DNA from 2 places in the Bacillus sp. EB V-12 genome. Region 2 is predicted to be linked to the other one. Evidence: a T-box and tRNA genes for the amino acid it is inferred to sense, from the RefSeq annotation. Region 2 holds a T-box; the other holds one or more tRNA genes.
The links. A T-box is a leader RNA that pairs with one kind of tRNA and senses whether it is charged. The one in region 2 lies ahead of ileS (isoleucine--tRNA ligase), so its partner is inferred to be a tRNA-Ile.

Region 1: it encodes a tRNA-Ile, which carries the amino acid that the T-box ahead of ileS (isoleucine--tRNA ligase) is inferred to sense. The anticodon was not compared.

The regions. Positions count from the first base shown of each region.
Region 1 is NZ_JBUXJL010000001.1:383,946-396,484, reverse strand. It holds gene ACZDYH_RS02060 (sugar phosphate nucleotidyltransferase) at 1-485, opposite strand, end outside; gene phoU (phosphate signaling complex protein PhoU) at 826-1,482, opposite strand; gene pstB (phosphate ABC transporter ATP-binding protein) at 1,774-2,589, opposite strand; gene pstA (phosphate ABC transporter permease PstA) at 2,618-3,484, opposite strand; gene pstC (phosphate ABC transporter permease subunit PstC) at 3,486-4,436, opposite strand; gene ACZDYH_RS02035 (PstS family phosphate ABC transporter substrate-binding protein) at 4,464-5,381, opposite strand; gene ACZDYH_RS02030 (peptidoglycan D,D-transpeptidase FtsI family protein) at 5,714-7,843, opposite strand; gene ACZDYH_RS02025 (MFS transporter) at 7,953-9,230, opposite strand; gene sodA (superoxide dismutase [Mn]) at 9,347-9,958, opposite strand; tRNA gene ACZDYH_RS02015 (tRNA-Ile) at 10,180-10,253, opposite strand; gene yqgB (protein YqgB) at 10,495-11,253, shown strand; gene yqfZ (protein YqfZ) at 11,327-11,692, shown strand; gene ispG (flavodoxin-dependent (E)-4-hydroxy-3-methylbut-2-enyl-diphosphate synthase) at 11,857-12,539, shown strand, end outside.
Region 2 is NZ_JBUXJL010000003.1:360,673-373,211, reverse strand. It holds gene ACZDYH_RS13405 (class I SAM-dependent methyltransferase) at 1-859, shown strand, start outside; gene ACZDYH_RS13400 (bacteriocin-processing peptidase family protein) at 1,237-5,439, shown strand; T-box leader at 5,532-5,772, shown strand; gene ileS (isoleucine--tRNA ligase) at 5,826-8,927, shown strand; gene ACZDYH_RS13390 (DUF418 domain-containing protein) at 8,978-10,063, opposite strand; gene ACZDYH_RS13385 (TetR/AcrR family transcriptional regulator) at 10,065-10,649, opposite strand; gene ACZDYH_RS13380 (M36 family metallopeptidase) at 10,980-12,491, shown strand.

The sequences.
Region 1 (12,539 bases), on a different contig from region 2:
TCATTCCAGCCCGGCTTTTCTATATATCGTGTAACCTCCTGGTCTTTATTCATTACAACCAATCCAAATGAGAGTGGATTTTCTACTTCTTTCACAAACATTGTTACCATTCTTTTCTTTTGTTCATGAAACCTAATTCCTTCTGATAATTGAAAGTCAGTTAATGCATCCCCGCTTATCACAACAAATGTTTCATCTAAAAATTGTTCTGCTTGTTTAATACTCCCTGCTGTGCCAAGCGGAGGAGAGTCTTCAAAATAATACAAGTTAACTCCCCATTTACTACCGTCACCAAAATATTGCTTAATAGTCGTACTCATATATTGAACAGTAATTGCAATTTCACGAATACCATGCTGGCGTAATAACTCAATATTATATTCTAAAACTGGTTTTTCTAATAATGGTAACATCGGCTTTGGAGTATTACATGTTAATGGTCTAAGGCGCCTTCCTTTTCCTCCAGCTAAAATAACCCCCTTCATATACTTCAGCCTCCACTTATATAATGTTCAGTAACTCCATATACCATATGTATATTCCCTATCCCACATGAACTAGCAGCATAAACTTGATTAGTTAAACACATCCTCATTTAGAAGACTATATAATTAAATTTCTAACCTATAAAAACGTACATTTCAAACAACAAGAAAGCGCTTACTATAAATTGGTAAATAATACTTATTAACGACAAACATATATACTAATTTTTCCATTACATTATGATACATCTTATCATCATAAACTAAAGGAAACAACGAGCTTTTTTTGTCATGTTTTGACTAAAAAAAGCAGGTGATTTCTCATCACCTGCTTTTTTTCCTACTCATTCAATAAATAATGCTTTCCTTTTACTAAATAAAAGACATTTTCAGCAATATTTGTAATATGATCTGCTACACGCTCAATATATCTCGCGACAAATGATAATTGTGTAATTTGCGTAATTGCTTCTGGTTGTTCCGGAACTGAAGATATAAACTCACGAATTGCTTTTCCATATATTTCATCAACGGAATCATCCATTTCAGCAATTTGTTTCGCAAAAGTTAAATTTTCTTGTTCATATGCTTCTAACGCTAAATGCAACATCTCATTTGCAACCGCAAACATTTCATCTAGGTTGTGCAAACTAACAGCCACTTCTTTTTCCCCAAGACGAATTGTAGCCTTTGCAATATTAACAGCATGATCTGCAATGCGCTCTAAATCTGTCGCTGTTTTAATTGAAATAAAAATCCTTCTTAAGTCACTTGCTACAGGTTGCTGCTTCGTAATGAGCATAAGCGCAAGATCGTTTATTTCCTCTTCTAAATTATCCATGCGGTAATCACCATCAATGACCTCTAACGCTTTCTCTACATCCCTTGTATGCAGACCTTCCATAGCAATCAATAAAGCCGCATTTGCTAATTCTCCAAGCTCAATCACCTTTTGCTGTAACGCTTTTAAATCACCTTGAAACTGTTCTCTTACCATTTTTCTTCCCCCTCAATATTATGTGCCATTATATAAAAGTGAAACTTTAATCAACCCTCATCAATCGGGATTTGATAGGCAGCAAGATCCCCTCCCTAACTTCTTTGCTTTCGCTAAATTTTAAGGTGGGGGTCTTACTGCCCGCAAATAGCGGGGTAAATCTCCTACATAGCCTCTTACGCTTGTAATAAAACTTAAGATAAGGAGAAGTATTACTTCTTTATTAACAGTAAGATAAAATAAGAAATGCCCTCTGTTAAGAGGGCATTTGCTCTTAGCTTTGAAACGATATCAACCAAAGCGACCTGTAATATAATCTTCTGTACGCTTATCTGAAGGAGTCGTAAATAATTTGTTTGTATCTGTATACTCCACAACTTCCCCGCTTAAGAAGAAAGCTGTTTTGTCTGAAATACGCGCTGCTTGTTGCATATTATGCGTTACGATAACAATACTAAAATCTTTCTTTAGCTCTTGAATTAATTCTTCTACTTTTAATGTTGAAATTGGGTCTAATGCCGATGTTGGCTCATCCATTAAAATAACGTCTGGCTCAATAGCTAAGCAGCGTGCGATGCATAGACGCTGTTGCTGTCCACCAGATAAACCGTATGCATTATCGTGCAAACGATCTTTTAACTCATCCCAAATCGCTGCTCCACGTAAACTTTTTTCAACAATTTCATCTAATGTCTTTTTGTCACGAATACCATGGATTTTTGGACCGTATGTTACATTCTCATAAATAGATTTTGGAAATGGATTTGGCTTTTGGAACACCATTCCTACATGCGTTCTTAATTCTTCAACTGGATATGATTTATCAAATATATTGCGTTCTCTATACTCAATTACACCTGTAGTTCGAACGATCGGTACTAACTCTACCATGCGATTTAATGTTTTTAAGTAAGTTGATTTACCACAGCCACTTGGACCGATAATGGCTGTAACTTCATTCTCATGAATACTTAAATTAATATCTTTTAAAGCATGGTCTTCCCCGTACCATAAATTTAAATTTTTCGTATCAAATACTACCTTCTTTGGCGCAGTCTCGATTTTCTCTTCGTTTTTCACCTGTACATTTACTACTGTTGCTACCATTTGAATTCCCCTTTCATCCACTTCCAACTTATTTTCGATTTCGTAACCATAAAACAAATATATTGATAAATAGCAACAAACCTAACAAAACAATCATCCCAGCTGCTGCTACATACTGAAATTCTTCTTGTGGCCTACTCATCCAATTAAAAATTTGAATTGGTAGAACTGTAAATCTATCAAACATACTAAATGGAACATAATTTGCAAACGCAAGTGCCCCAATAACTAATAGTGGTGCAGCCTCTCCAATTGCTCTTGATATCGCTAACGTACAGCCCGTTATAATCCCTGGGAAAGCATATGGCAATACAATTTGATACATCGTTTGCCACTTCGTAGCACCTAATCCGTAAGAACCCTCTAATAAAACACTTGGTACTGATCGAATTGCTTCTTGACTCGCCACAACGACTGTTGGTAAAACGAGTAGACTCATCGTCAATGCTGCTGCAACTATACTCTCTCCTAAATGAAGAGCATATACAAAAATAGTTAAACCAAGCAATCCAAATACAACGGATGGTACTCCTGCTAACGTTTGATTATTAATCTCTATTATTTTTTTAAATAGAGATTCCTTCGCATATTGCTCTAAATAAAGTGCTGTTCCAACTCCAAATATAAAAGAAACAGGTATAACAATACTCATAAATAATATTGTCCCTGACAAAGCTGCAGCAATACCAGCTTCTTTCGGATTACGTGAAGCGAAATTTGTAAAGAAATCTATTGAAAGATAACTTATACCTTTTTCAACAATTTGAAACAGTAACAAAAACAAAATTACGATTGAAAATAAAATTGCTATATAAAATAACAATTTGTAAATTCGATCTTTTAAAAAGCGTGATGCCATATTTTTTTGTATTTTTTTATGATTTAACATTCGCATATTATGTCATCCTCCTAAAACGGCGCATAATTGCCTGCGAAATGATATTCATAATAAAGGTAAACAAAAATAACGTTGCGCCTACAGCATACATGCTGTAATACGTAATCGTTCCATGCGGAGCATCACCTAAACTTACTTGCACAATATAGGCTGTTAACGTTTGAATAGAATGTGTCGGATCAAGCGATACATTTGGTGTGGATCCTGCTGCAATTACAACGATCATCGTTTCACCAATTGCACGAGAAGCTGCTAATATAATTGCTGCCATAATCCCTGTAAAAGCGGACGGAAACACCACTTGTTTTACCATTTCAAACCGCGTCGCTCCGAGTGCTAATGAAGCTTCTTTCGTCCCTTTCGCCACAGCTCTCATCGCGTCTTCAGATAGAGATGCAATTGTAGGCATCATCATAAATCCGATAACGATTCCTGGACTAATCGCATTAAAAAACTGTAAATCTGGTATAATCCTTTGTAAAAGCGGTGTAACAACTGTTAATGCAAAAAAACCATATACAATTGTCGGGATACCTGCTAATAGCTCTAACATCGGCTTTAATATTTTCCGTGCACTATTTGAAGCATATTCGCTTAAAAATACGGCACACGCTAAACCGATAGGAATTGCTACAAACATAGCAATTGCTGTTACAAGGAACGTTCCACATATAAGTGGTAATATACCGAATTTAGGGTCTTCAAAAAATGGTAACCATTCTTTCTCCGTCAAAAAGGAGTATAATGATATTTTTTGAAAAAACATGATTGTTTCATTAGAGAGCGTAAAAACAATGCCAAGTGTCGTCACAATAGAAACGCTAGCAATTATTTTTAGTAATAAAGGCACTATTCGATTGATTCGCTGCGTTTTTTTTCTTTGTTTTGTATTTCTTTCAATCAAATGTTGTACAGAAAATGTAATTTGACTTTTGTCATTATGAGCCAAAGATGAAAACCCCTTTCCACCCTGACATTACCTTTTTATTTCTGTTAACATACGCAGCTGTTCATTGTATTTTTCTTTTCTTAATTTTACATACCCGACCTCTTCAGCGAGGTTACCAACATGCTGAATCATAAACTCAACATAGTTTGCTACATTCATTTTATTTCGGATAGATGCATTATTCACATAAGTAAGTAGTGGCCTAGATAACGGCTTATACTTACCTGATTGAATGGTCTCTTTCGTCGGAAATACACCATTTACTTTTATTGCTTTCACCTTATCTCGATTAGCCATATAATAAGCATATCCTACAAAAGCAATGGCATGTTTATCATTCATTACCCCTTGCATAATAACTTGATCATCTTCAGACAAAGAGACTTTTTTTACAATGCGATGATTTTGTAAGATGACATTTTGAAAATAATCATACGTACCAGAGTCTACGCCTGGTGCATAAAACTTCACTTGTTCACGTGGCCATGTTGAATGAATTTGTGACCATCGCTTCTCTCTTCCATCTTCACTCCAAAGTAGTCGTAACTCGTCTACTGACATATCGTCTACCCATGTATTATGGCGATTCACAACAATCGTAAGACCGTCGTTAGCAACCTCAAAAGGTGTGAACTGAATAGAGTTTTTCTTCATTTCATTTTTCTCGACTTGTTTCATTACTCTCGAAGCATTATTTATATCTACTTCTCCTTTACTGAAACGATTAAATCCTCCCCCAGTTCCAGAAATACTGATGGAAATTTTCACGTCTGGATGCACCTTTGTATATTCCTCCGCTACTGCTTCTATAATAGGAAAAACCGTTGAGGATCCATCAACTCTCACTTCTCCCGTATCATTTAAAGCAAATGCAGTAGACATTTCAAAACAGAGGAACCATATTGATAATACGAAAACTTTAATCGGTGTACGCATCCATTTCACGTGTTCTTCCTCCTAGAAGTAACCGAAAATAACAGGATTACAGATATAAGAATACTGCTAAACTATTAATTCGGTTTTAATTGTTTGTAAAAGTTTTGTAAAGTTCCACATAAATCAACATACGGTACAATTTTAATTCAGTAGTAGCTATTCATTTCCTCTGATGATTTCCCTATAAAATATTTATCCCCTATCCTACCATATACAAGTATCATTTATACGGCCGCGTTTTTTTCAATGTTGTATACTTGTCCACATTTATTACACGATATGCATAAACCATAAAAAAAAGCACACTATCTTTTCAGATAGTGTGCTTTTTTACAACTTTTTTATTCATCATCTTGCTCTTTATTTTTATTGTCTTTATCATCTTTTGGAGCTTCACCATTTACTTCTTTGTTTTTCAAATCAAAGTAAGCGTCCATAATTTCACGACCAATATATCCATTAATACCAGTCTTATCATCATGTACCCACGGAACGACAACAGAGAATGCTACTTCTGGATCTTCAAGTGGCGCATAACCTACTAATGTTAAGTTATATGTTTCCACACGTTCACCGTTTGCCTTTCTACCAATCTCTTTATCTCCGCCATACACAGTTTGCGCGGTACCTGTCTTCCCTGCCGCTTTATATTTTGCACCTGTAAAGTATTTTGTAGCTGTACCACCTGAATCATTATAAACTTGTCTAAATCCTTCTTGAACACGTTTAATTTGCGATTCTGGCATATCAACACGATTTAATACTTTCGGTTCCATAGATTGAACAACTTTCCCAACTTCATCCGGTTTCACTGCCGGTTGACGAATTTCTTTTACAACTTGTGGTTGCATACGATATCCGCCATTGGCAATCGTCGAAATATATTGCGCTAATTGAAGTGGTGTATACGTATCATACTGTCCAATTGATAAATCTAGTAAGAAACCTGGTTGACTACTTATACCCATCTGACCAGCAGATTCATTCGGTAAATCAATTCCTGTTTTTACACCAAGTCCAAACTGTCCGAAATAATAACGCATCGTATCAAATGCTTTTTGAGGTATATCTAACGTACCACCTCTCACATACTGAACACCGGCGATATTCATCGCTGTTTTAAACATATAAACGTTAGAAGACATTTTTAAAGCTGTTAGGTCATTAATGTATCCCATCGTTTTCCAAGACGACTTCGTAGGTGTACCTTTTAATTTAATTGGTTCATCCAATTGTACTGCCCCTGGTTGAATCGCACCAGTTTGATATCCAGTAAGTACTGTTGCACCTTTTACAGTTGATCCCATCGGATAAGAACTTGTCATGGTACCTAATGCAAAGTCATTTACTTTCGTTTGGCCATCTTCGTTAACTAATTGTTTCCCCGCCATAGATAAAACTTCACCATTTTTTGGGTTCATCATTACAACGAATGCGCGATCTAAAAGAGGTTCGCTTCCTTTAAACCTCATTAAATTCTTCGCAAGAATATCTTCCACGCGCTTTTGTAATTCCATATCAATTGTTAAGTTCAAGTCATTACCGCTTTGTCCTTTTGATACATTAATCGTTTCTAAAATATTACCGTTTTTATCTGTAACATTTCTAACTTCTGCTTTCGTACCGTGCAGACTATCTTCATACTGTTGTTCAAGATAACTTTTCCCTACTCGGTCATTTCGGTTATAATCACGAACAAGATAGTAATCTAGTCTTTCTCTCGGTAAACCTTCGTCAGAAGTTGTTACACCACCAAGTACACTTCGGAACAAATCACCATCATATGCATATTTTCGTTCCCAATCAACACTTGTATCTACTCCCGGTAATTGCGCTAAATTTTCACTAATAATCGCATATTCTTCATCTGTTGCATTTTTCTTAAGAACTTGAGGTGTCATTGCATATCCGCCATCCATCTTACTCTTAATCGCTAGTATTTCTAGATCTTTTGCGGATAATTGATTAATCTCTTCTTCTGTTACACGACTTCGCTGGCGCTCGTCTAATTCTTTATCATCAATTTTTTTATCTTTAAACTCTTGACGATCTTTATTCGTAATTTTTTCTTTAGCTTCCTCTTTATGCATAGCAAGCCAATAATCTTTTTTATCGCGATCCGTTAATTTATCTGTCGGTACTTCAATCAAATCTGCTAGCTTTTTCGCTGTTTCTAAGCGATCTTCTGCAGTTGATCCTTTCATTTTTGTAAATGTAATAGTACGAATGGCTGCATTATCTACTACAGGTCGCCCATAACGGTCAAATATTTTCCCACGCGGTACAGGATTACTTATCGTTGAGTTTTCTTTCTTCTCCACTTCATTCTTATATTCTTCACCGCGAACAATTTGTACATATCCGAGCCTTACAATAACAGCGGAGAACATTAAAAACACGCAGAAAAACAGCACGTTTAACCGAAAAGGAACGTGGGTCTTTTTCTTATTTTGCTTCTGCTTCTTGCTCATACAAACCCCCTCTACCAACAGCTATGTAATGTGAAAGGGACACCTTCATACAGGTGTCCTCACTGCTGTCTTACATCTTTTTCTATTCTAGCATAAAACAAACGAGAAGTTAACCTTCTGGTTCAGTTTGGTTTTGCGCGTTCCCTTGCGTTACAACACTTGCTTTACTCGCATTTCCCTCATCATATTTGACATTTTTAACTGCAAAATAAATAAGAAAATGTCCAGCACCTAAAATACATAATAAGTAAGGTAAACTTTTTTCAGGTGGAAAGAATAGTACAGCACATAAAAAACTTAAAATGGAACAGATTCTTCCGGCGTTTAACCACAGCTCCCGAACAACGACATATTCCACACGCCATTCTCTCGCATTTTTCGCTCTACCAATTACGTCATATGTCATTGATCCGTACGGAACAAGTAAAATAGGATATGCAATTGCAATACATGCCGCATAAATAAGTAATTTCGTGTATGTAACATTGAAAATAACTAAAAAGACGACAGCATATAAAATAATGCCTCCAAGTAAAATTGCTTTTTTTCGCCACTCCTTCTTTAACATACGAGCAACTAAGTAATAACATACAAAGGATACAGCAGAGTTCACTAAACTGTATTTCCCTAATGCAAACTCACTATTAGTTGCTAAATAAACATATACTGAAATGACAAAAATAAATGTTCCTTCTCTCAATCCTTGGAAAAAATGAGCTCGTGTAATCTTTCCCCAATTTTTATCAATCCGTCGTTCTTTCAATACTTGCACGATTTCATAACGCCCTTCACATTCTCTTTTAGATAAAAAGAAGCTTAAGACGACAGCAATTGCAAATAGAACTAATGAAAGAAAGAATATAACAGTATAGCCACTCCATTTCTCCATACGTGAAATTGTGTATCCTGCTGCTATTGGTCCAATCATTCCAGAGAAGGATGTAAGAAGTCCAAGAAACCCATTAAAGAAATCTCTTGTTTCTGGTTCTGTAATTTCAAATGTCAATAAGTTAAAAGCCAACCAGTAAAAACCGTATCCTACTCCTAAAAGAGCCCCCATTAATAAAATATACTGAGAAGCACTTTTCCCTGCTACTAAGACAACAATAAAAAAAATTGCGAGCGTCCCTACTCCTATTCGTAATAAAATCGAGCGATCGATACGTTTCGCTAATTTTCCCCCTACAAGAAATGTGAGAGGCTGTAATACCACGCTGGCTAAATTATACAAGCCAAGATTCACATAATTTTGTGTTTGTTTCCATAAATAAATATTTACAAACGTATTCGATAAAGAAATTGCGAGCGTGTATAAACCTCCTATAAGGAGTAATAACACTAAATCCCGATTCACTTCAACGTCACCAATTATATGTTTCCATTTCATACACAACTCTCCTTTACTTCATGTTCTAGTCTTCCAAAGACAAGCCCAATTATGTAAAAGGAAAGCATAGAAAAAAGCTAGGAGCTCTCCCCTAGCTTTTTCTATATTTATTACGATTATTTTGCTTCTTGGTAACGTTTTTCAGCAGCGTTCCAATCTACAACGTTCCAGAATGCGCCGATGTAGTCTGGACGACGGTTTTGGTAGTTTAAGTAGTAAGCATGCTCCCAAACATCTAAACCGATAACTGGAGTTTTACCTTCAGTTAAAGGAGAATCTTGGTTTGGAGTGCTTGTTACTTCTAACTCACCATTGTTTACTACTAACCAAGCCCAACCAGAACCGAAGCGAGTTGCGCCAGCTTTTGCGAATTCTTCTTTGAATGCATCGAAGCTACCGAATTTTGCTTCAATTGCAGTTGCAAGTTCACCTACAGGTTGTCCTCCGCCGTTTGGAGATAGGATTGTCCAGAAGAATGTATGGTTAGCATGTCCGCCACCATTGTTACGTACTGCTGTACGGATTGCTTCTGGTACTTCGTTTAAGTTTGCAACTAATTCTTCTACGCTTTTGTCAGCTAATTCTGCATGACCTTCTAAAGCAACGTTTAAGTTTGTAATGTACGTGTTGTGATGTTTTGTATGATGGATGTTCATTGTTTCTTTGTCAAAGTGAGGCTCTAAAGCATCATACGCATAAGGTAAATTTGGTAATTCGTGTTTTGCCATTGTTATATTCCTCCCAGTTTATGTATTGCCACTTAAGTGACATACAACTTCATTCTACCCTAATTGCCATAGGGTGCAAACAAATAAATCACATTGTCTTGCTATCATTAAAGTAGCAAAATTCCCACTTCTTTTCAATTAAAATGCTCATATATTCCGTAAAAAAAGCTTCCTTCTACAAGGAAGCTTCCTGCTAACATAATAAACATGCGAAATGGATATGGACCCTGTAGGACTCGAACCTACGACCGGACGGTTATGAGCCGTCTGCTCTAACCAGCTGAGCTAAGGGTCCACAATTATGTATGTAACAACATATCAAATAAAGGAATTCCTATCGGATATGCTCTTTAAGAAATGTAAGATAAATTTACCATATAGAAAAGAAAAGTGTCAATTGTATTTTTCTTATTTAAAAGAAGAAAGTTAATAAAAGAAATTTAGTTATCTCCACTATATGTAAATATAATATATCTTGAGATTCTCTAGATTCCTACGTTACAATGATTTTATACATACATAAAGGAAGTGAATCTATGTCCATATTTACCCAATTCATAAAAAGCATATACTCGCCTAAAGATATGGCGCTATTCCGTTTTCAAAAAATCGGTAAAACCATTTTGTATATTATGCTACTTTGCTTAATTACTACTATTCCAAGAACTTTTTTGTACGGTAGTTTTATCCAGGATGGTGTTGGCATGGTAAATCAAGTCATCGATAAAGATTTACCTGATTTTAAAATCGAAAATGGCGAACTAAAAGCCGATATTGATCAACCTATTGAAAAAGAAGAAGGAAATACACTTTTCGTATTTGATCCAAATTCAACAGACCTAGAAAAATATCAAAATAAAACAGGTTTATTTGTTTTAAAAGATAAAGTAGTCTCTATGGGAAATGGTCAAACACAAACGTATTCTTATAACGATTTGTTAGGTGCATCTCTTGAGAAAAAAGATCTACAAGAATTCATTTCTTTATTCGATAATATTTATCCAATTTTATTATTTGTTATTGGATTCTTAGTGTACCTATTCCAATTATTCATAACTTTTGTAGGCGTGACTTTACTTGCGTTCATCGGTTCTGCTATGAGCGGTCAACGTAAACTATCCTATAAACAAGTTTGGACACTAACTGCATACAGCTACACAATTCCAACAATCTTCTTTATGATTATGGATGCATGCAAGATTGTCGTACCTGGATCAACATTCATCTATATCGCAGTTGTTTTAATTGTTCTGTACTTAACAATTAAAGAAGTTCCAAAACCGAAAGAAAAATAAGAACGAAAAAAAATGCCTAAATAGGCATTTTTTTTTTGGACAAGCATATATTCCTAGCAAAGGAGTGAAGAATATGAAGAGATTAGGTATATTCCTATTCGTGCTTGTTCTCGGTTATATATTTTATTACGATATAAAAATCGGTACTTTACCGATGTTAAGTTCATATAAAAAAACAACTGCTGCTCAAACAATTAAAAAAGAAAACACAGACAGTCAACAAAATAAAGCGAACAAAACAGAAAAAGAAACGGATGTATCTTATAAAACAATTGAAGTAAAAACTGGTGAGACAGTTCTTTCTATTACAGAACAAATTAACAAGAAAAAAATTCCTTCCATAGAAAAAGTCATTGACGACTTTAAACAATTAAACAAAAGTACCTCTGCTACAAAAATACAAATTGGAAAGTCTTATAAATTCCCGTTATATCAATAAGCTATCACTTAATCCTTGTCAATTACATAAAGGCGCTGATACAATAGTAAAAGTGAAACCGAGTACTTCGGTTTCTATAGCCCTATATCACGTATACTATCATTGATATGAGGGACTAAATAAGAAACTTCTTTTATAAGGAGAGCGATCTATTCGTGAATGAAATGACTCATCGTACAAAAACACGTCCAGTTAAAGTCGGTAATTTAACAATCGGCGGTAATAATGAATTAATTATACAAAGTATGACAACAACAAAAACACATGATGTTGAAGCAACAGTTGCTGAAATCAAGCGTTTAGAAGAAGCCGGCTGTCAAGTCGTCCGCGTTGCCGTTCCAGATGAACGCGCAGCAGATGCTATTGCTGATATAAAAAAACAAATCAACATTCCACTTGTTGCTGATATTCATTTTGATTATCGCCTTGCTTTAAAAGCAATTGAAGGTGGCATCGATAAAGTACGTATCAATCCAGGTAATATTGGTCGTCGCCATAAAGTAGAAGCTGTTGTAAATGCAGCAAAAGAGCGCGGTATTCCAATCCGTATCGGTGTAAACGCTGGTTCATTAGAGCGACACATTTTAGAAAAGTACGGGTACCCAACTGCAGATGGTATGGTTGAGAGCGCGCTACATCATATTAAAATTTTAGAGGACTTAGATTTCCACGATATTATCGTATCTATGAAAGCCTCTGATGTTAACTTAGCAATCGAAGCATACGAGAAAGCTGCTCGTGCTTTTGATTATCCATTACATTTAGGTATTACAGAATCTGGAACATTGTTTGCCGGAACTGTAAAAAGTGCTGCTGGTCTTGGAGCAATCTTAAATAAAGGCATCGG
Region 2 (12,539 bases):
CAATAAACTAACATATTTAAAAAACACGAGAGATTTATATTACAACGACGATTATGTAAGCTTTTTAGTAAATACAGTTTGGAAGATTACTAAGCCTGTACATATCGTTGATTACGGTTGTGGATATGGTTATTTAGGATTAGTATTAATGCCATTACTCCCAGAAGGTTCAAAGTATACAGGTATTGATAGTGGAGAAACATTATTAGCTGAAGCCAGAGAGTTGTTTCGTTTACTTCCGTATGATTCAGAATTTCTTGAAGGAGATGCTACAGAAATTGAACTGAACGATAAATACGATATAGCAATCTGTCATGCTTTCTTATTACATATGACTACTCCAGAAACAATGCTAGAAAAAATGATACATTCAGTTAAAAAGGGTGGAAAAATAATCTGTTTTGAACCACATTGGATTTCTAATATGGCTTCTTATTTACTAGATGGGGAGAAACAATCGGAATTTATTCAGCTAGGTGTTTTGCAGAAATTATTTGAAAGTGATACGCAAAGAAATGGTAAAGATGGCAATATAGGCATGAAAATACCGATATATTTAAGTGAATTAGGTGTGAAAAATATTGAATGTAGAGTAAGCGATAAAGTGAACTTTTTAGATTCAAATATGCATCACAATGATAAAAACGATTTGTATCAATCATTAAAAGAAGAGGGGATTGCAGGTGATCCGGGTGATAAGCAACAATTTGTAGAACGTTTAATAGCCAGAGGATTAACATATGATAATGCGCTAGCTCAATATGAAGCTGAACTACGATTTTTTAACATATTTCATGTGTATTCTTCTTTTGTATACGCTCCCAATATGAAAATTACATTTGGTGACATAGTTTGTTAAAAGGTATGATGTATAAGGATTGTCGTTTAATGTCGATAAGTCGATATTCGACATATAATCGCTGATAAATGTTAAGAATCGGTCGATATAATTTGAAAATCGCCGATAAAATGAAAGAATCGCTGATATATTTGAATTATGGCCGATATAATTTTATGTACTAATTTCAGCTTCTACAAGATAAAAACCGCATGTTACGTTATTCCATATAATTAAACAAAATACGGAGAAAAACAATCGTTTTTACTATATTTTGTTATAAATTTGAATAATATTAATTAATACCATCCATTTTAAGAGATTTTAGTTGAATACATACTATATGGTGTGTAAAATCTAAGCAAGTAGCAGTTTAAATATAAATTCGAGGTGAATGCATGCTAGATTTTAAGCAATTAGAAACTTGTTTAAAAGACAAGAGATTTGTAGATGGATTACAGGAAATAAATAATGAAATTGCATATATAAAAGAAACGAATACTTTATCCTATGTGAAGAATTGGCTTGCCAATATTCCTTCGCATAAGGAGTTCGATATATTAATTCGCCTTACTGATGAAGGGCTTATGCACCAATACAGTTCATTCCTCATTCGTTACGCTTATAAAAAATTCCCAAATATGAGAACGCTCTCTTTATATTGTGATGAGTTAATTGATGAGCGGAAAATTCTTGAAGCAGAGCAGTTGTTAAAATCTTCTTTAGAAGAGTTAAGTAAAGAAGAAATAGATGCAGATTTTTTAGCGAAAACATATTTTACGTTAGTACGATGTCTTTTAGAAATGAAACGAAACGAAGAAGCGTTAATGTATATGCAAAAAGCAGAGGAGTACAGTGCGCGCGCAGTGTTTGATAAATGGGGCTACGTTTATATGCATACAGGTGAATGGGAGAAAGCGGAAGAACAATTTATTGCTGGCATGCAGCATGAAGATTGTGAAGAGTTATCTACCTATTTATTATCACAATTGTATGCGAATAAAGGAGAACAAAAACGCGCGATACAGTTAATCGATGATGCGATTGTAAAATTCCCACAAGTACCATATTTTCATTTTGAGAAGATAAAGTATTTATTAGATTTAGAGCAATATGAAGAGATGTTAGCGGTAATAGATAATATAAATACTCAGCTGCCATATCATGCCTATAATACTTACTTTGTACATTTACGTGCAGAAGCGCTGTACAAAATGAATAAATTTGCAGATTTACAAAAACTATTAAAAGAAGAAAAGAGTTTAAAAGAATCTTTATATCATAATTTAGAAAAAAATCCGGATGGAAAAAAGGTTCACTTGCCGATAGTTCCTATTGTACAAAAGGATAATTATTGTGTTCCGACAAGCTTAGAGATGATGTTGCGTATATGGGGAGAGAAACGTACACAAGATGAAATAGCAGAGTTTATTTTTGATATGACAGGATCGAAGTTTTCAGATACTGTTTCTTATTTAGAAGAATTAGGTTATGAATATCGTTATTTTAAAGGGAATGAAGAGAATTATAAGAGACTGATTGACGAAGGAATTCCTGTTTTATTAAGTATAGATATTGAGCATGCTTCACACGTACAAGTTCTATCTGGATATGATGATACATTGCAAGCTTTCTATGTTCAAGATCCAAACTTTATAGAACCAGTTCTTGTGGAATATAGTAAATTACAAGAAAAATATCGTTATACAGGCTGTTTAGCAATCACGTTTGTTCCGAAAGAAAAGAAGGAGCAACTAGCGTTTCTAAGTGAGGAAGAAAATCGTTACTTTAAATCTATTTTTTCTCTTACGGATCATTTAGATGAACATGACAAAGAGGGAATTAGTAACTTAGTACAATTTTTAAAAGAAACGAGTGATAATCCAAATACGTGGTTATATACGATAAAGCACTTAGATGTTGAAGTAGATAAAGAATTTATTTTATATTGTATCGATAAGTTAATGGAAAAGTTTCCGAACTCGGACTTTGTTAAATTGCATGGTGCACAGTGTTTTATTCGTCTTCAGGAAGTAGAGAAAGCGGAGCAAATGCTGACAAGCGTTGAGAAGAAAAATAATCGTGCTTTATATCATTTAATAAACGGAAGATATGCGTTTGAACAGGAAAGTTATCTAGAAGCGATTTCAAGCTTTCGTTTATCGTTACAATTAGACGCAGATCAGCCTATTGCTTGGAGTTTTCTCGCTTTATCCTATATGTATATTGATCAATCTGAAAAAGCATTGCAATACTCTCAAGTTGCGTTAGAGCGTAGTCCTGAAAGGTTCACTTTAACAAATCACGGTTTAATATTAATAGATTTAGAAAGATATGAAGAAGCATATGAAATCTTTAATGACTTGTTAAAAGAGTACAAATATGAAGCGCATGTATGGTATGAACGAGCGAGATGTGCACATCAACTAGGGAAATTATATTTAGCAATAAAAGGGCTTAAAGTAGCAATTCATTTGGATAGTAATGCACCTTACATTTATACGAAACTTTCGGAAATATACGAATCTGATTTGAAGGATGAGGAAAGTGCGAAAGAAATTTTATTAAACGGTATTGAGAATTGTGATGATAAAGCACCTCTTTACGTAAAATTAGGTGATTATCATTTTCAAAATGATAGCTTGGAAGAAGCAGAAGTATTGTATAAGCGTGCTTTAGAAGAAAATGATGAGGATGTTTATTCTCACTTCGGACTTACACAAGTTTATATGGCAAGAGAACAATATAAGGAAGCAAAAGAATATATACTTGGTCTTGAGAAGCAAATTGAAAAGAGCCAAGATTTCCTCATGAATGCAGGAATGGTTTTATGGGATGCTGAAATTGAACTTGGTGGAAATGAAGAAGGGTTTAAAGTAGCACTATCTAAGTTAGAAAAGGGTATAAAGAAAAGTGATTATAATGTAGCAAGTGCGTTAGATGAATATGTGAATCGAATTAAAGGAACGGAATTTGTACAACGAGGTATAGCATTTTTAAGAACGTTACACAAAGAAAGAAATGAAGTAAGTGAGTACGGTTGTTATGCAGGTATTTTATATGAATCTATTGGACAGTACGGCCAAGCGATGAAAAGATATAATAAGGCGATAGAACAAATGGAAACGGCATTACCGTATTACCGAATTGGTGAAACACTTATGGCATTAGGGCAATTGACGGAAGCAAAACAAGCGTATGAAACATGTTTAGAGCTTGATGGGAATTTCGTAGGTGTACATTTACAGCTTGCGGAAATATACGAAAAAGAAGAAAACCGTTCTAAAGAACAAAGTCATATGGTTCAGGCGATGAAAGAAGAGCCGTTGCATATTAATATGGAATATTTAGCACAGCTTTCAGTAGATATGAATCTTCAGGAAGAATTGCTGACTGAACTAGAACAATTAGCGGACGAAGTACCTGAAATATGGCGTTTAGATGCGATTGCATATGTGTACGGAGCGATGAATGAAATAGATAAAGAACAAGCACAGGTTGAATACGCACTACAATTAGATGGTGAGCATATAGAAGTTCTATATCATTATGCAAAAGTATTAGTGAAAAAAAGAAATGTAAAAGCAATTGAAGTTGCAATGAAAGTAATACAAAAAGATTTTGATAATGAACGTATATTTGATGTTTATGTAAAAGCAGTAGAGCAACATAAAAAATTGTCTAACATACGAGATTTTCTTCATACGTTAAAGGTGAAAAAAGCAGAAAGGAGTACAGCATTCATGTATGCTGCAGCTGCGGTTACGGAAATATGGATTGAACGCCAGCTGCATGAACAGCCAAAACGATCTATCATTACGAGAGCTTTTTATCGTATGAAAAATCGTGCGAAAGAAATTTCAATGGTTACTATGATAATTGATTTATATGAAATCTCTTTAAAGTTAAATCCGAAAAATAGTATGGCAGCACAGCGATTTGCGCTATTTTATGAGAATGTAGAGATGGATAAAGAAGCAATAGAGATTCTGCACACGTCACTAGAAAATAAATGGGATTATGACGTAGCGAAGCAACTTGTAAATCTTTTCGTTGAGTGCGAGGAAGAAGATATGTTAAGAGATGCTTTGGAATTAACGAAACAAATGGTTCGAGAACTACCAGATGATTATGATACTCTTCTTCTGCAAGCACAAGTATTCTTTAAAGCAGGGGAAGAAAGAAAAGCAGAAAAGATTATCTTACAATTAACAGAGCAAACACCGTTTGTAAGTAGAGCATTTCTTGCTTTAGGAGAAATATATCAAAGTCAAGAAAGGTTTGAAGAGGCAATTCATGTATTAGAAAATGCTTCTATACATCATCCAAATGAAACAGCAATTCTTCTTTCTTTAGCATCTTCATATCATGGTGCCGGCCAAACGATACAGGCAGAAAAAATAACAAATGAAGTATTAATAATTGACGCGAGTGATTTGTTAGCAAGATATGATCGTGCTTGTTATTTAGCGCAGTTAAATAGAAATGAAGAGGCGAAGGAAGAGCTTGAATTTGTCCTTCGTGAGGATGAATCGGGATTCTTTGCTGAACTTATTGAGGATGATGAAAATTTAGCAGCATTGCGAGAATTTGAAAAGTAATTGTATAAGAATAGGGAAAAAAGATAAGGATATATTTTGAATTAGTTGACAATTAGTTGCTAAATGGCATAAAATAACTTTTAACAAAGTATACAAATCTGAAGACGAGAAAGAGTAAAATAGTGAGCTGTTCTCCAGAGAGCCGGTATATTGCTGAAAGCCGGTGTGCAGACGTTATTTGAAAATCATCTCCGAGGAGCCGAGGCTGAAAGTAAGTAAGCCCGGACGGATGTCTACCGTTACAAAGAACACGTATGATAGTACGTTGCTAAGTGCTATTAGTGAAAATGCTAATAGAATTAGGGTGGTATCGCGGGTAAACCCGTCCCTACTTTATAGGGACGGGTTTTTTGTGTGCTTTAAAATATTCAAAGGAGTGATTGTATATGGAAAAAGTAGATGTAAAAGAATCAGCTGTAGGAAGAGAAATGCGAATTCGCAAACAGTGGAACGAACAAAATATTTTCGAACAATCAATTCAGAATCGAGAAAGCGCACAGTCTTTCGTATTTTATGAAGGACCACCAACGGCGAACGGACTACCGCATGTAGGTCATGCACTTGGACGAACAATTAAAGATTTAGTAGCAAGATATAAAACGATGGCTGGTTATAAAGTGTTAAGAAAAGCGGGATGGGATACACATGGTTTACCTGTAGAATTAGGCGTTGAGAAGCAACTTGGTATTTCTGGTAAACATGAGATCGAAGAATATGGTATTGAACCATTTATTCAAAAGTGTAAAGAGAGTGTTTTCACATATGAGAAGCAGTGGCGTGAATTCACTGAAAGTATTGGTTATTGGGTAGATATGGATGATCCATATGTAACTTTAAAGAATCCATATATCGAAAGTGTATGGCATATTTTGGGGACAATCCATGAAAAAGGATTGTTATATAAAGGACATAGAGTTTCACCATACTGCCCAAGCTGCCAAACCTCATTGAGCTCACATGAGGTTGCACAAGGGTATAAAACAGTAAAAGATTTAAGTGCAACTGTGAAGTTTAAAGTGAAAGATAGTGAAAATGAGTATTTCTTAGGTTGGACCACAACACCTTGGACACTTCCAGCAAACGTTGCGCTTGCTGTCCATCCAAATATGGAATACGTTAAAGCAAAACAAGAAAGTCATGTATACATTGTTGCGAAAGAACGTGTACAAGAAGTATTAAAAGAGAACTATGAAGTATTATCTGTTCATAAAGGCGAAGAATTATTAAACACATCTTATACAGCGCCATTTCCGATGAAAGAAGTTACAAATGGTTACCGCGTTATTGCAGCAGATTTTGTAACGGGAGATAGTGGTACAGGACTTGTTCATATTGCTCCAGCATATGGAGAGGACGATTATAGAGTTGTTCAAAGTGAAGGATTGTCATTCTTGCACGTTGTAGATGAAAAAGGTGAGTATACAGAGGCAGTACCATTTTTGAAAGGGAAATTTGTAAAAGATTGTGACGTGGATATCGTTCGTTATTTAGCGAAGGAAGGTTTACTGTATCATAAAGAAAAATATGAACATAGCTATCCGCATTGCTGGCGTTGTGATTCACCACTACTTTATTATGCAGGAGAAAGTTGGTTAATCCGAACAACTGCAATTAAAGATACATTTTTACAAAATAATGATTCTGTTACTTGGTATCCGGATCATATGAAACATGGGCGCTTTGGTAAGTTTTTAGAAAATATGGTGGACTGGAATATTAGCCGAAATAGATATTGGGGAACGCCATTAAACGTGTGGGAATGTGAAAGTTGTGATCATCAGTTCGCACCGAAAAGCATTGCCGAATTAAGAAAGCATAGTACGAAAGAAACACCGGAAGATTTGGAATTGCATAAGCCGTATGTAGATGAAGTGCAAGTCTGCTGCGAGAAATGCGGAGGAACAATGAATCGTACACCAGAAGTAATTGATGTTTGGTTTGATAGTGGTTCTATGCCATTTGCACAATATCATTACCCATTTGAAAATAAAGAGTTATTTGAAGAGCAGTTTCCAGCGGATGTTATTGCAGAAGGAATTGATCAAACACGCGGCTGGTTTTATAGTTTATTAGCAGTCTCAGCACTATATACAGGAAAAGTACCGTATAAACGAGTGTTATCATTAGGGCATGTCTTAGATGAAGAAGGACAGAAAATGTCTAAAAGTAAAGGGAATGCACTAGACCCAGTTGATTTAGTAGATAAGTTTGGTGCAGATGCGCTAAGATGGGCTTTACTTGTTGATAGTGCCCCGTGGAATGCGAAGCGTTTTTCTGAAAGAACAGTACTGGAAGCGAAATCTAAATTTGTAGATACATTAGTCAATGTGTATAGCTTCTACGTTTTATATGCAAATTTAGATGAATATAATCCGAAAGAAACGTATGATGTAAGGCTTACAAAATTAGACGAATGGGTATTATCAAGATTGCATAGTACAACGAAAAAAGTAAGAACTGCACTTGATGATTATCAATTTACGAATGCAGCTCGTGAAATTGCAGCACTTGTAGATGAAGTGAGTAACTGGTATGTAAGACGCTCACGTAATCGTTTCTGGGAATCTGGTATGAACGCTGAGAAAGCAGCTGCGTATGAGACACTTCATGAAGTGCTTGTAACAATTAGTAAATTAATTGCACCATTTACACCGTTTGTCGCGGAAGACATTCATCTAAATTTAGAAGGAGGCAGCGTTCATTTAGCTGATTATCCAGTTGTAAATGAATCACTACTTCAACCGAAATTAGAAGCGGAAATGGATGCTGTTTTACAAGTTGTTGAACTTGGAAGAAGTAACCGTAATCAGCATTCTTTAAAAGTAAAACAGCCGCTAGCAGAACTTGTATTACTTGAGCATAACGAGAATGATATGGATTGGGAATCTTATCGTGATATCGTTATGGATGAGTTAAATGTAAAAGCATTCCATGTTGAACTCGATGAAACAAAATACACATCATATCAATTGAAGCTTAATTTTAAAACAGCGGGGCCGAAATTCGGTAAAAATGTGAATGCAGTGAATGGTTGGCTAAAACAATTATCACAAGAAGAAGTACAAAACTTTGTATCAACAGGAAGAGCAGTTTACGAAGCAACGCCAGGAGAAGAAGTAGTTGTAACTGCTGAAGATGTGTTAGTTGAGAAAGTTGCAAAATCAGGATTCTCTAATACGACTAACGGACAATATACGGTTATGTTAGATACGAATGTAACGGAAGAATTGTTGCAAGAAGGAGTAGCGCGTGAATTCATTCGTGCGGTTCAAGAATATCGTAAACAGTTGAATTTACCAGTTAATTTACGAGTGGATGTTATTCTTGATACAGAAGTAGAGCTACAGCGAACGTTAACGAACCATAAAGATTTATTGGAAGAAAACTTACTCGTTAAACAATTTACATTTGGTCACTTAACGAACGAAGACGATGAACTTTCTTTAGGTGAAACGAAAGTTCGAATTAAATTAAGCGCGGCTCATTAAAGGAGAAGGAAGTTGGAATGATTCCAACTTCCTTTTTGTATGATGGAAATTTATCCGGCTAATTTCCTCATAATCCATTCGATAGGACCTCTAGAAAATTTCTTTCTCCATAACACACTAATTAAAATGCTGAAAATGAAAAATGCAGTAGCAAATAATAAAACGAATAGTAGTGATTGATTTTCCATTCTATTTAATAGAATTAATGTCCCAATACCGATAAATACATGACTGACATAATGAGTTAATGTTAATTGTCCTGTTTGTACAATGGAAGTGACAAACCAATTATTTCTATATTTTTCAGCAATATAGAGGCAAATGATTAATATAGCAATAGAGGATCCTGTAGCAGATAAAATATATAATACATTTGGTAAGATGGGTCCTGTATTAAATAAAAATGTGGCGGCCTCTCTGCCGATGTATGGAATAAAAAAGTGTGTAAGTCCTTTTGATAAAAGTTCTGTCAATATTGTGATTGTAATACCGAGTAAGAGTAATCTTTTTTTTATTTTTTTATTATGAAGATCTAACCTGCCAATTAACATACCGATTAAGAAGAACGAGAACCAAGGGAAAATAGGGTGATAGCCATTAAAGAATAAGTTGCGAAGAAAACCCTTTATTGTCCAGAAGTCTACATAATTTATAAATGGAGTTGGACCTACCCAACCCTCGAAAGTATTGAAAGTAAGCTGAAGAGATTGTGCGAACAATAAAATAATGATAGAAAGAAAAAGTAATAGTTTTTTGCGTACTGTCATGAGTAATGCAGCAACGAAAAGGTAAACACCATAGTAGTGTAATATATCCCCAGTCCACTCCATTACATATAGTAGTAATCCTAAAATAAATAAGAAAAGTGATCGTTTCCATATGGTCTTTCGGCTATTAGAAATTTTTATTTGTTCATTGCTAGCAACGGCTGACCTAGTCATTAAAGTTATACCGATGCCAGCAAGTATAACAAACAAAGCAGAGGCTCTACCTTCAAATAGTGACATGAAGGTTATTAAAAAAGGGGGACCATTTCCTTCTGCACCTGTTATCACCATGAAATTAACAAGTAGCATACCAAACATCGCCCAAGCTCTAGCAAAATCTAAGCCGATAATGCGTTTTTTTATATTCACTTCAACCCCTTCTTTCAAAAATGTTATTTACAGCTTCAATCCAAATTTGTTTATAATCTATCTTTGCATCAATCATCATAAAATTTCCGATATTATCAAGCACTAATGCTAACATATGAGCTTTTGAAACTAGATTTTTATTTTCAATTAATTGAAGTTCATTTGCTTTTGTAAGGAGTACTTCAAATCCATGTAAATATTCTGTTTGCACAGTTAGTAATCGATCTTTGTACATCTTGTTTCTTGAAGATAGTAATACATATTCTTGTAGCACTCGGTTAAAATAAGGGTCGTTTCGCTGTTCATCAATTATTTTAAGGCCAATTGCAATACATTTTTCAATAAAATTTGATTTTGTAAACTCTTCTGTATGGAAATACGAAGAGAACTGCATAGCTTTACATAATTCAGTAAAAATACATTCAATTAAAGCATCTTTAGACTTAAAGTAGTAATATATAGATGGTTTTGCGATACCAACCTCCTCACCAATCATTGTATAAGTTGTTTTAACAATACCGTACGTAGCAAAAAGGCGATAACTTGCTTCCATTATTGAAGAGAGTGTTTCTTCACTTTTACTCATATAGATCCTCCTAAAAAAAGGTTATTTAAATCGTATCATTTACAAGTGATTTTTTCAACCTACCGTTAGGTAAAAAATAGCCTGTTTTTTTAAACAGTAATATGAAAAGCTTTAGGGATAAGGAATGGATTTAGAAATTTCTTTCTAAAGTATTGTGTTCACTTTACACATAAATATTGAGAAAATTTCACTTACCCTAAATGGAAAGGTAATAGAAGTGTTCATAGAGAATTACTCGTAGATTCAATTTTTATCCATCCGTTTTGCGGGGAATCATTGCCTAGTGGTAATGGGATAAGGTTGAGCTACTTTATTAGGGGGAGTGGTTCTATGTTTAATAAAAAAATGGTGGCAATGGCAATGACTGTGCCGTTAGTAATGGGGACAATTTCTACGGTTTCGGCATTGGAAAAACAACAGCAAGTAAAGTTAGAAGCTTATTCGCCACAGAAAAAAGCAACTGAATATTTAAAAGAAAATGCTGCGCAGTATGGATTGAAAACAGATCTTTCAGACTTGCAATATATTTCTACAACAGAAACGTCAGTAGCTTCATATGTTAGGTTCCAACAAGTTGTTAATGGTGCACCTGTATTTTCAAAACAAATAACAGTTACGCTTAACGGAGAGGGAAAGGGAGTACTCGCTGTTTCTGATTATCAGCCTGTTACAGGTGTGAAGGAAGTAACGACAAAAATTAGTGAAAAAGATGCAATACAAAAATCAATGGCGTATGTTGGAGAAGCAAGTGAGCAAAATTTATGGGCTCCTACAGATAAAGAGTTCGGATATATTGTTGAAGAAGGAATTGCTCGTCCAGTATATAAAGTTGTAGTCCATTCTAATAATCCATTTGGTGCATGGGAAACATTTATTGATGCAGAAAATGGAAAGTTAATTAAAAAGGTTGATATAAACCGAAAAGCTGAAGGGTCAGGAAAAGTATTTTTACCTAACCCAGTCGTATCTAGCGGTAGTAAAGTAGGCTTAAAAGATAATAACGATGCAGATTCAACAGCTCTAACGAACCAACTGAAAACTGTTACGTTAAAAGGTTTAGATGGAACAGGATTTTTAATTGGAGAATATGTAACGATTTCTTCAAAAGCGAAAACAAAATCTACGAATTTACAATTTAACTATACACGCGCAAATGATAGCTTTGAAGATGTTATGTCGTACTATCATATCGACACATTGCAACGTTACATTCAAAGTCTAGGTTTTAAAAATATTAATAACCGTTCGATAAAAGTGAATGTTAATGGTACAACTGATGATAACTCATTCTATTCTCCATCAACAAAAGCTTTGACTTTCGGTACTGGCGGTGTTGATGATGCAGAAGATGCTGGTATTATCGCACATGAATATGGGCATTCGATTCAAGATAACCAAGTTCCTGGCTTTGGTAGTTCAGCAGAAGGTGGAGCGATGGGAGAAGGATTTGGCGACTTCTTAGGTGCTACATATGAAGATGCAGTATCGACTACTGGATATGGTAAAGCATGTGTTGGAGAATGGGATGCGACAGCTTATTCTAGTTCAGATCCAACATGCTTACGCCGATTAGATACGAATAAAGTATATCCGAAAGATATAACGAATGAAGTGCATGATGATGGTGAAATTTGGGCTCAAGGCCAATACGAAATGGCACAAGCTTTTGGCCGTGATGTAGCAACAAAAATCATTTTACAATCACACTGGTCATTAACACCAAACTCTAAATTCAGTGATGGAGCGAAAGCGATTAAGCAAGCGGATGCTCTTTTATATGGCGGACAACATGCTGCTGATATCGATCGCATTTGGGCAGCGAGAGGCATTAGTACGAATTAATATAAAAAGTCGTGGCATTATAAGCCACGACTTTTTAATTTGCTTACG